One region of the Ensifer sp. Root423 genome, then DNA from elsewhere that is predicted to be linked to it. Evidence: riboswitches for the same ligand, from Rfam matches in the RefSeq annotation. Region 1 holds a riboswitch; each other region holds the start of a gene.
What was found. A riboswitch is a leader RNA that binds a small molecule or an ion and turns the genes downstream of it on or off. The one in region 1 is predicted to bind thiamine pyrophosphate.

Region 1 (3,272 bases):
AGCAGGCCGGTCATGGCGATCTGCAGGGCTGACAGCGCGATCGCGCGCGGCGGATCGAAATCGAAACGCAGCGCCTGGTAGATCGCCACTTCGATTGTGCTGGCCGCAGGCCCGCCGCCGAGCGTCAGCACGAGGGTGAAGCTGGTGGCGCAGAGCATGAAGACGAGGCCGGCGGCACCCGGCAGGAGGCCGCGCAGGACGGGCCATTCGATGAAGCGAAAGAGTGCCCGTGACGGCATGCCGAGATTGGCGGCGCTGCGCCAGTATTCGGCGGGGATGCGTTCGAGCCCGGCCAGGAACAGGCGCGCCGCAAGCGGCATGTTGAAGAAGACGTGGGCAAGCAGGATGCCGAACAGGCCGTAAATGCTGACGGGCTGCGCGAGGCCGAGCCAGCGCAGGCCGGAATTGAGGAAACCCTGCCGCCCCCAGATCTCGATCAGCCCGAGTGCGCCAACCAGAACCGGCAGTCCGAGTGGCAGCGCCATCAAGCGCAGCAGCCAGATGCGGCCGGGGAACTGCGGCCGTCGCGCCAGCGCCCGGGCGACGGGGATGGCAAAGAGCACCGACAGCAACGTCGAGAGGGTCGCCTGCAGCAGCGTGAAGCGGGTGACGCGCCAGATGTAGGCGTCAAACAGCGCATCGTCGCTTGCGCCGCCCGTCAGGCTCAGCAAGGCGACGATCGCAAGACCGACGAAAAGGACGAAGACGCCGAGGCAGGCTGCCCCGGCGACCACTGTCATGCGATTTTCGCGCAGTGCGAACAATCCGGCCTCAGTTCTTGCTCATGGCGGCAAGCCATTCGTCGATCCAGGCCTTGCGGTTCTTGGCGACTTCCTCCGAGGGCAGGAGGAAGGTGTTTTCCGGCTTGACCAGCTTATTGAAGGCGTCCGGCAGCGGCTCCTTGGTCGCTGCGACCGGCATCATCCAGTTCGTCGTCGGGATGATCGACTGGAAGTCCGGACCGGTCATGAAGGCGAGGAACTGCTTTGCCAGTTCCGGCTCCTTGGCGTTCTTGGTCATGCCGGCGACTTCGATCTGGATGTAGTGCCCTTCGGAGAAGGCAGCGGCCTGGTAGCGCTCGGTGTTTTCCGCGACCATGTGGTAGGCCGGCGACGTGGTGTAGGACAGCACCATCGGCGCCTCGCCCTTGGTGAAGAGGCCATAGGCTTCCGACCAGCCGGGGGTGACGGTCAGAACGCGGTCCTTCAGCTTCGTCCAGGCGGCACCCGCCTCATCGCCATAGACGGCCTTGACCCAGAGCAGGAGGCCGAGGCCCGGCGTCGACGTACGCGGATCCTCGATGACGATCTTCTGCGACGGATCGCCTTCCACCAGCTCCTTCAGGCTCTTCGGCGGCGTCTTCAGCGTCTCGGTGTCGTAGACGACGGCGAAGTGGCCGTAGTCATAGGGCAGGAACGTGTCGTCCGAGAAGTTGCCGGGAACGGTGACGCCGGTTGCCTCGACGCCGTGCGGCACGAAGAAGCCCGTTGCTTTGGCTTCCGCAACGAGGTTGGTGTCGAGGCCAAGCACGATGTCGGCCTTGGAAGCCTCGCCTTCGAGCTTCAGGCGGGTGAGCAACTCGACGCCGTCGGCCACGCCGACATAGTTGACCTTGCATTCGCAGGTCTTCTCGAAGGCTTCTGCGACCTTGGCGCCCGGGCCCCATTCGGTGATGAAGCTCTCATAGGTGTACACCGTCAGCGTCTTGTCGGCGGCGGTCGCGGCGCCGGAGAAAACAAGGCTCGCGGCCGTCGCAAGGGCTAGCCGGCTAAAGAATTTAAGTTGCGATGAATTGGACATGGCGAGGACCTCTCTCCCAAAGTTCGTTGTTGCATGGGAAAAGGGCGTATCGATCCGATCGCGTCTAATCCCTCCGCCGGTATGAGCCGGATCAGGTTCCGCGGGTTGGCGTTTTGACGCCTCTCAGCCTCCGGCCGCAATGCGGTCGGGAGGCACCCCGTTAGAGCGGCAAGAGATTTACCGCTGCCTCGGTCCCATGGCAAGCGATGTTTACGGCGAAGCAAGGGGACGCTTGGCCAGCACAATGGCTCGTGTTTGCGTATGCCGCCAACTGCGCTACACAACGGCAGCGAGGAGGAAATGTCATGCCCGATATGCTTGTTCGACTTTATGCCCTGCCGGCTGAACCTCAGTCGAAGCTTGGCCTTGGCATCAGCATTCGCCGCGCCATGGCGCCGGAGCGCCGCCTGGTTGTTTCCTGGATCGAAAGGACTTTCGGTGCCGGATGGGCGGGCGAGGCGGAAGCCGCCTTTTCCTCCACCCCTACGCGCATGCACGTCGCTGTCCATGACGGAAAGATCGTCGGCTTTTCCTGCCACGACGTAACGGCACTCGGCTTCTTCGGTCCGACCGGCGTCGACGAAAGCATGCGCGGGCAGGGGATCGGTGAGGCGCTTCTGCTTGCAAGCCTCACGGCGATGCGCGAGGCCGGCTATGGCTACGCGATTATCGGCGGCGTCGGGCCGGCGAAGTTCTACGAGCGGGTGGCCGGCGCCGTCGAAATTCCGGATTCGACCCCCGGCATTTATGCCGGCATGCTTTTCCCCGATCCGGTGCCCGAGGGGCATTGATGGTCTGACCAAAATATCGAGAACCGCTCGTTCGACGGTTTTCTTCGTTTTCCTTCGGCGGTCCTTTGCGCTATGGGCTTTGCCATGTCTCGATCGACCTTCACCATTCTGCTTGGCGGCGCCCTTTCGCTGACCGACCGGCTGGCTCACCAGCTGGCCGCAAGTCGCTTCATTGCGGCTGACGGCGGCATGCGCCATGCCCGATTGCTCGGCATCGTGCCGGATGTCTGGGTCGGTGATTTCGACTCGACCGAGGAAGCCCTTCTTGCGGACTACGCCTCCGTCCCGCGCGAGCCCTATCCGGCGGCGAAGGCCGCGACGGACGGGGAGATCGCGGTCGAGGCGGCGCTGTCGCGTGGAGCCGACCGCCTGATTTTCGCCGGCGCACTCGGCGGCACCCGCAGTGATCACGCCTTCATGCACCTGCTGCATGCTGTTGCCCTTGCCGAGCGTGGCCTTTCCGTGTTGATGACCTCGGGCGAGGAAGAGGCCTATCCGCTGCTGGCCGGCTCGCTCGACCTTGATTTGCCGAAGGGCTGCCTCTTCTCGGTGCTCGGGTTGACCGAGCTTACCGGTCTTTCGATCGTCAATGCGCGCTATCCGCTCGACGATTTCACCTTGCCGTTCGGCTCGTCCCGAACCGTTTCCAACGTTGCGGAGGGTCCCCTTCGCTTCACTCTC
Region 2 (3,272 bases), on a different contig from region 1:
AAGGCCTGCCGGCCGGCATCGATCGCGCCCGCGAACGCAGCGGCCATCAGCGCGGGCTTGGCGGCGCCGGCGACGGCGGTGTTGAGCAGGACGGCATCGAAGCCGAACTCCATCACCGTCGTTGCGTGCGAGGGCCGGCCGATGCCGGCATCGACGATCAGCGGCACATCGGGAAAGTTGGCCCGCATTGCCCTGAGCGCCTGGATGTTCTGCGGCCCCATGGCGCTGCCGATCGGCGCGCACCAGGGCATCAGCACCTTGCAGCCGGCTTCCACGAGCCGTTCGGCAACCACGAGATCATCCGTGGTGTAGGGAAAGACTTCGAACCCTTCGGCCGAGAGGATGCGCGCCGCCTCGACCAGCCCGAAGACATCGGGCTGCAGCGTATCGTGGTGGCCGATCACTTCGAGTTTCAGCCAGTTGGTGCCGAAGACCTCGCGCGCCATCTTGGCCGTCAGCACCGCCTCTGACACCGAGTGGCAGCCGGCGGTGTTCGGCAGCACGTGCACGCCGAGCGCCCGGATCAGTTCGAAGAAGGCGCCGCCCTGGCGGCCTCCGGCGGTTTCGCGCCGGAGCGAGACCGTGACGATCTCAGTGCCTGACGATCGCACCGCATCTTCCAGAACGGCGGGGGAGGGGTAGCGGGCGGTGCCGAGCAGCAACCGTGAGCGCAGGTCCTGTCCATAAAGCGTCAGCATGTCTCAGCCTCCTTTCATCGGCGAGAGAATTTCGATCCGGTCCCTGTCGCTGAGCGCATGACCCGAACGGTCGGCCCGGTGCACCAGTTCGCCGTTGACGGCGGTGGCGAGCCAGTCACCTTCGAAATCAAGGGCGGCCAGAAGCTCGGCGAGGGTGGTGACGGCGAGGTCGTGATCCTCGCCATTGACGGTCAGTCTCATGCGGCATCTCCCTTCAGGTCCTGCGCAAGCGCGAGGTCGGCTGCTTCCGCCGCCAGGGCCGGCGAAAGCAGGAAGCCATGGCGGTAAAGCCCGTTGATCGTGATGGTCTGCCCGGTGCGCAGGGCGCGCGGCAGGTTGTTGGCGAAGGCGGGGCGGACGCCGGCGCCGGTTTCGAAGAGGCGCGCTTCGCCGAAGGCCGGATGCAGCGCATAGGCGGCGTTCAGCAGTTCCATGAGGGAGCGGGCGGTGATCGGTCCGCCGTCATCCGTCTCGATCATCGTCGCCCCGCACATGAAGAGGCCGCCGCCGCGCGGCACGATGTAGAGCGGGATGCGGGGATGAATGAGCCTGACCGGCCGCGACAGCTCCACGTCGCTTGTCTGCAGGTAGAGCATTTCACCGCGCACGCCCCGCAGGCCCGGCGTTTCGCCGATGCGTGCCGCGCCGGCGCAGTCGGCGACGAGATCGTGGTGGCCATCGTCGCTCGTCTCATCGAGGAAGGTGACGCCGTGATCGACAAGCTTCTGCCGCAACCGGCTCAGCGCCCGGCGCGGGTCGAGATGCGCCTCACCGGGAAAAAACAGCGCCTCGCGGAAACGTCCGGCAAGTGCCGGTTCCAGCCGTTCGATCGCGGCGGCGTCGAGCCATTCGAAGCCGGAGGTGCGTGAGGCAAAGCGCTTGAGTTCGCCCGCATCCCGTGGCGGGGCGACGACAAGCGTGCCGTTTCGGGAAACCTCGCCTGGCAGGGCGTCGTCCCACCAGTCAATGGCGCCGATGCCCTTCGTCAGCACCACCTCTTCGGCGCTTTCGCGTTCGCACCAGGGTGCCAGCATGCCGCCGGCAAACCAGGAGGCCGCGCCGGCAAAGCCTGGTTTTTGCTCGACAACCGTCACCGCGACACCGCGGGCGCTAAGTTCATGCGCCAGACAGAGCCCTGCGACGCCGGCACCTTTGACGAGGATCCGCATGGCTCAGTGTTCCCGCGAGGCGTGGGCGGGCCGTCGTGAGGGAAGCGGGATGGTGTTGGCGGTGTGCATGCCGAGGCTCCGATTGTGGAGACCCAGTTCACGAGCGAAGGAAGGGGAAGGACGCCTTGCCGTTGAATGGTCGCGTGAAGGCGACGTTTGCGGCAGCGATGTCTGCACCGTCCCTACGCCAGTATGAACTGGATCAGGTTCAACGGGTCACTGCGCCGCGCAAATCGCATAGCAGAATCTCAGCCCCTTGGCGGGACACCCCTGGTGAATGCTCCAAGCTGACCGTTCGGGGCGGTTTTTGTCAAGAGCCAGCATTCGTGTGCGATGCGATCTCATATGCCGAAAAAATTATCTATAATTTGCGACGAGAAAGCGGAAGCTTTGGCGGCGTGATGAAAGGAGGTGGGGCAACCGGGTGGAGCGGGTCGAAAAACACCGGAGAAGCCCAGCCGCGCCCTTGTTTCTCGGGTGCGGTACGCCCGATTTCGGAAATGGGAGCTGCGACCGATTGATTGGTGATTGTTGCCCCGTCCCGGCGGTTTCCAGATTCACTCACGGTCAAAAATACAACCAGAAGGGCATTCGTTAACGGAAACTCTCCATCTGGGTGCTTGCGAACTTTGCTCGTCGATAAAATTATAGATAATATCAGATTCTATCTATTTCGCGTTTGCGATGACCTGGAGGACGAGCCGAAATGCTGGACGGAACCCTATCAACTGGCGCTAATTTTACCCCGGGCGACGCGGGCGAAGCCCGCTGGACCCAAGCGGAAGCTGAAAAAATCTATAATTTGCCGTTCAACGATTTGCTCTACCGCGCACACACGGTCCATCGTGCGCAGTTCGATCCCAACGCCATCCAGATGAGCCGGCTGCTCTCGATCAAGACCGGAGGCTGCGCCGAGGATTGCGGCTATTGCAGCCAGTCCGCCCACTATCCGACCGGGCTCAAGGCATCGAAGCTGATGGAGGTCGAGCGTGTGCTTGCCGAGGCGCGACAGGCGCGCGACGGCGGTGCGACGCGCTATTGCATGGGGGCCGCCTGGCGCAGCCCGAAGGACCGCGACATGGACGCGATCGTCGCCATGATCGGCGGTGTGCGGGCGCTTGGCATGGAAACCTGCATGACGCTGGGCATGCTGACGCCGGACCAGTCCGCACGGCTCGCCGAGGCCGGGCTCGACTACTACAACCACAATGTCGATACCTCAGAACGCTTCTACGGCGAGATCATCACCACCCGCAGCTTTGCCGATCGGCTGGAGACGCTCGCGAATGTCCGCGACGCCGGCATCAAGGTCTGCGCCGGTGGCATTCTCGGCATGGGCGAAACCGCCGACGACCGGATCTCCATGCTGGTGACGCTCGCCAATCTGCCGGTGCCGCCCGAAAGC
Region 3 (3,272 bases), on a different contig from region 1:
CTACGACTTCATCCCCAAACCCTTTGCCGCCGACCGGCTGGTGCAGAGCGTGCATCGCGCGCTGGAAAAACGCCGGCTCGTGATGGAAAACCGCGCGCTGAAACGGGCCGCCGAGACGGCCGGCGACAACCTGCCGCTGATCGGCCAGACGCCGGTCATGGAACGTTTGCGCCAGACGATCCGGCACATTGCCGATACCGATGTCGACGTGCTCGTCGCCGGCGAGACGGGCAGCGGCAAGGAGGTGGTGGCGACGCTGCTCCACAATTGGAGCCGACGCCGCAACGGCAACTTCGTGGCGCTGAATTGCGGGGCGCTGCCCGAAACGGTGATCGAAAGCGAACTCTTCGGCCACGAACAGGGCGCCTTCACCGGCGCCTTGAAGAAGCGCATCGGCCGGATCGAGCATGCGAGCGGCGGCACGCTGTTCCTCGACGAGATCGAGGCGATGCCACCGGCGACTCAGGTGAAGATGCTGCGCGTTCTGGAAGCGCGCGAAATCACGCCGCTTGGCACCAACCAGGTTCGTCCGGTCGATATCCGCGTCATCGCGGCTGCCAAAATCGATCTTGGCGACCCGGCGCAGCGCGGCGATTTCCGGGAAGACCTCTACTTTAGATTGAATGTCGTAACGCTGTCGATCCCACCGCTGCGCGAACGTCGAGACGATATCCCGCTGCTCTTCTCGCACTTCCTGACCCGGGCGGCCGAGCGCTTCAAGCGCGACGCGCCTGTGGTCACATCGGCCGTGCAGAGACATCTGATGACGCATGCCTGGCCGGGCAATGTGCGCGAGCTCTCGCACTTTGCAGAACGCGTGGCGCTTGGTGTCGAAGGTCCGCTGGGACAGCCGATTGCGCCCACCGAACAGCCTGGATTTGCACTCCCGGAACGGCTCGAACGCTACGAGGCGGAGATCCTGAAAGAGGTGTTGCGGGCTCAGCGCGGCGACGTCAAGGCGACGATCGAGGCGCTCGGCATTCCGCGCAAGACATTCTACGACAAGCTCCAGCGCCACGGCATCAACCGTGCCGATTACGCCGAGCGGGCCGCACCGGAAAAGGCCGGCCGCTAGCGTCAAACCCGAATCCGTCACCACACGCAATAGGTGCATCTTTGTCGGCAGGCGAATTCACGCTTGACGACCCGGGCCGATCGATGGCTATGATCTAGGCATTCACCAGGGGGGTCCCGCAAGGGGCTGAGATTCTGCTGGATGGCCGGCTTGCCGGCTGTGGCGCAGTGACCCGTTGAACCTGATCCAGTTCATACTGGCGTAGGGACGGTGCAGATATCGAAGCCAGGATTCCGTGCGTCCAGCATCTGGCGGAGCGTCTTTCATCTTTCCGGCATCAGAACTGGGTCTCCAATTGCAAACTTGGAGCCTCGTCATGAATATTGCCACCAAACCCGCAGCCCTCACCGTCACGCAAGGACCGCTTCCCGCCTCCCGCAAGATCCACAAGCCGGGCGTGCTTCATCCGGATATCCGCGTGCCGATGCGCGAGATTGCGCTCCACCCGACGTCGGGCGAGCAACCGGTTACGGTCTATGATTCCTCCGGCGCCTACACCGCCGACGACGCCGAGATCCGCATCGAGGACGGCCTGCCGCGGCTGCGCCGCAACTGGATCGTCGACCGCGGCGATGTGGAAACCTATGAGGGACGCGTGGTCCGCCCCGAGGACAACGGCTTTGTGAGCGGCGACAGGCTGACACCGACCTTCCCGTTCCAGCATGCGCCGCTGAAGGCCACGGGCGGCCGCCCAGTGACCCAGCTTGCCTATGCCCGCGCCGGCATCATCACGCCGGAAATGGAGTTCGTGGCGATCCGCGAAAATCTCGGCCGCGACGCGGCGCGTGCGAAAGTCCGCGACGGCGAGAGCTTCGGCGCCCACATCCCCGATCACGTGACACCCGAATTCGTGCGCCAGGAAATTGCCAGCGGCCGCGCGATCCTGCCTGCCAACATCAACCATCCGGAATCCGAGCCGATGATCATCGGCCGTAATTTTCTGGTGAAGATCAATGCCAATATCGGCAACTCCGCCGTCACCTCGTCGATGGCGGAAGAGGTCGAAAAGATGGTCTGGGCGACGCGCTGGGGCGCCGACACCGTCATGGACCTTTCGACCGGCCGCAACATCCACAACATCCGCGAATGGATCATCCGCAACTCACCGGTTCCGATCGGCACCGTGCCGCTTTACCAGGCGCTGGAAAAGGTCAACGGCATTGCCGAGGACCTCACCTGGGAAGTCTATCGCGACACGCTGATCGAGCAGGCTGAACAGGGCGTCGACTATTTCACCATCCATGCCGGCGTCCGGCTGCACTACATCCCGCTCACCGTCGATCGCGTCACCGGCATCGTTTCGCGCGGCGGCTCGATCATGGCCAAGTGGTGTCTGCATCACCATCGCGAGAGCTTCCTTTACGAGCATTTCGAGGAAATCTGCGACATCTGCCGCGCCTATGACGTCTCCTTCTCGCTCGGCGACGGCCTGCGCCCCGGCTCGATCGCCGATGCCAACGACGCGGCACAATTCGCCGAACTCGAAACGCTCGGCGAGCTCACCAAGATCGCCTGGGCCAAGGATTGTCAGGTGATGATCGAAGGCCCCGGCCACGTGCCGATGCACAAGATCAAGGAGAACATGGACAAGCAACTCGCCGTCTGCGGCGAGGCGCCGTTCTACACACTCGGACCGCTGACGACGGACATTGCGCCCGGCTACGACCACATCACGTCGGGCATCGGCGCGGCGATGATCGGCTGGTTCGGCACCGCCATGCTCTGCTACGTCACGCCGAAGGAGCATCTCGGTCTTCCCGATCGCAACGACGTCAAGGTCGGCGTCATCACCTACAAGATCGCCGCCCATGCCGCCGATCTCGCCAAGGGCCATCCGGCCGCCCAGGTGCGCGACGACGCGCTATCGCGCGCGCGCTTCGAATTCCGCTGGGAGGACCAGTTCAACCTCTCGCTCGACCCGGAGACGGCCCGTAACTTCCACGACGAGACACTGCCGAAGGAAGCGCACAAGGTCGCGCATTTCTGCTCCATGTGCGGCCCGAAATTCTGCTCGATGCGGATCTCGCACGACATCCGCGCAGAAGCGCAGAAGGAAGGCCTGGAGGCAATGGCCGCGAAATACCGCGAGGGCGGCGACCTCTATATGCCGGTGGAAGGGGCGGCTGGCGCGGCCGAGTAGACGACAGAGACTCGTTGAAGGGGCCAGTCACGGCCCCTTCAGTTCACTCAGGGCTGC

Region 2: linked by a shared signal. The riboswitch ahead of thiO (glycine oxidase ThiO) and the one ahead of thiB (thiamine ABC transporter substrate binding subunit) in region 1 are both predicted to bind thiamine pyrophosphate.
Region 3: linked by a shared signal. The riboswitch ahead of thiC (phosphomethylpyrimidine synthase ThiC) and the one ahead of thiB (thiamine ABC transporter substrate binding subunit) in region 1 are both predicted to bind thiamine pyrophosphate.

What each region holds. Positions count from the first base shown of each region.
Region 1 covers NZ_LMEG01000034.1:79,795-83,066, forward strand. Annotated here, with positions in the region: gene thiP (thiamine/thiamine pyrophosphate ABC transporter permease ThiP) at 1-764, opposite strand, end outside; gene thiB (thiamine ABC transporter substrate binding subunit) at 772-1,800, opposite strand; TPP riboswitch at 1,852-1,970, opposite strand; gene ASD01_RS23980 (GNAT family N-acetyltransferase) at 2,106-2,591, shown strand; gene ASD01_RS23985 (thiamine diphosphokinase) at 2,676-3,272, shown strand, end outside.
Region 2 covers NZ_LMEG01000043.1:59,301-62,572, forward strand. Annotated here, with positions in the region: gene ASD01_RS25610 (thiazole synthase) at 1-698, opposite strand, end outside; gene thiS (sulfur carrier protein ThiS) at 702-899, opposite strand; gene thiO (glycine oxidase ThiO) at 896-1,867, opposite strand; TPP riboswitch at 2,029-2,149, opposite strand; gene bioB (biotin synthase BioB) at 2,574-3,272, shown strand, end outside.
Region 3 covers NZ_LMEG01000043.1:201,397-204,668, reverse strand. Annotated here, with positions in the region: gene ASD01_RS26250 (sigma-54-dependent transcriptional regulator) at 1-1,075, shown strand, start outside; TPP riboswitch at 1,173-1,301, shown strand; gene thiC (phosphomethylpyrimidine synthase ThiC) at 1,392-3,215, shown strand.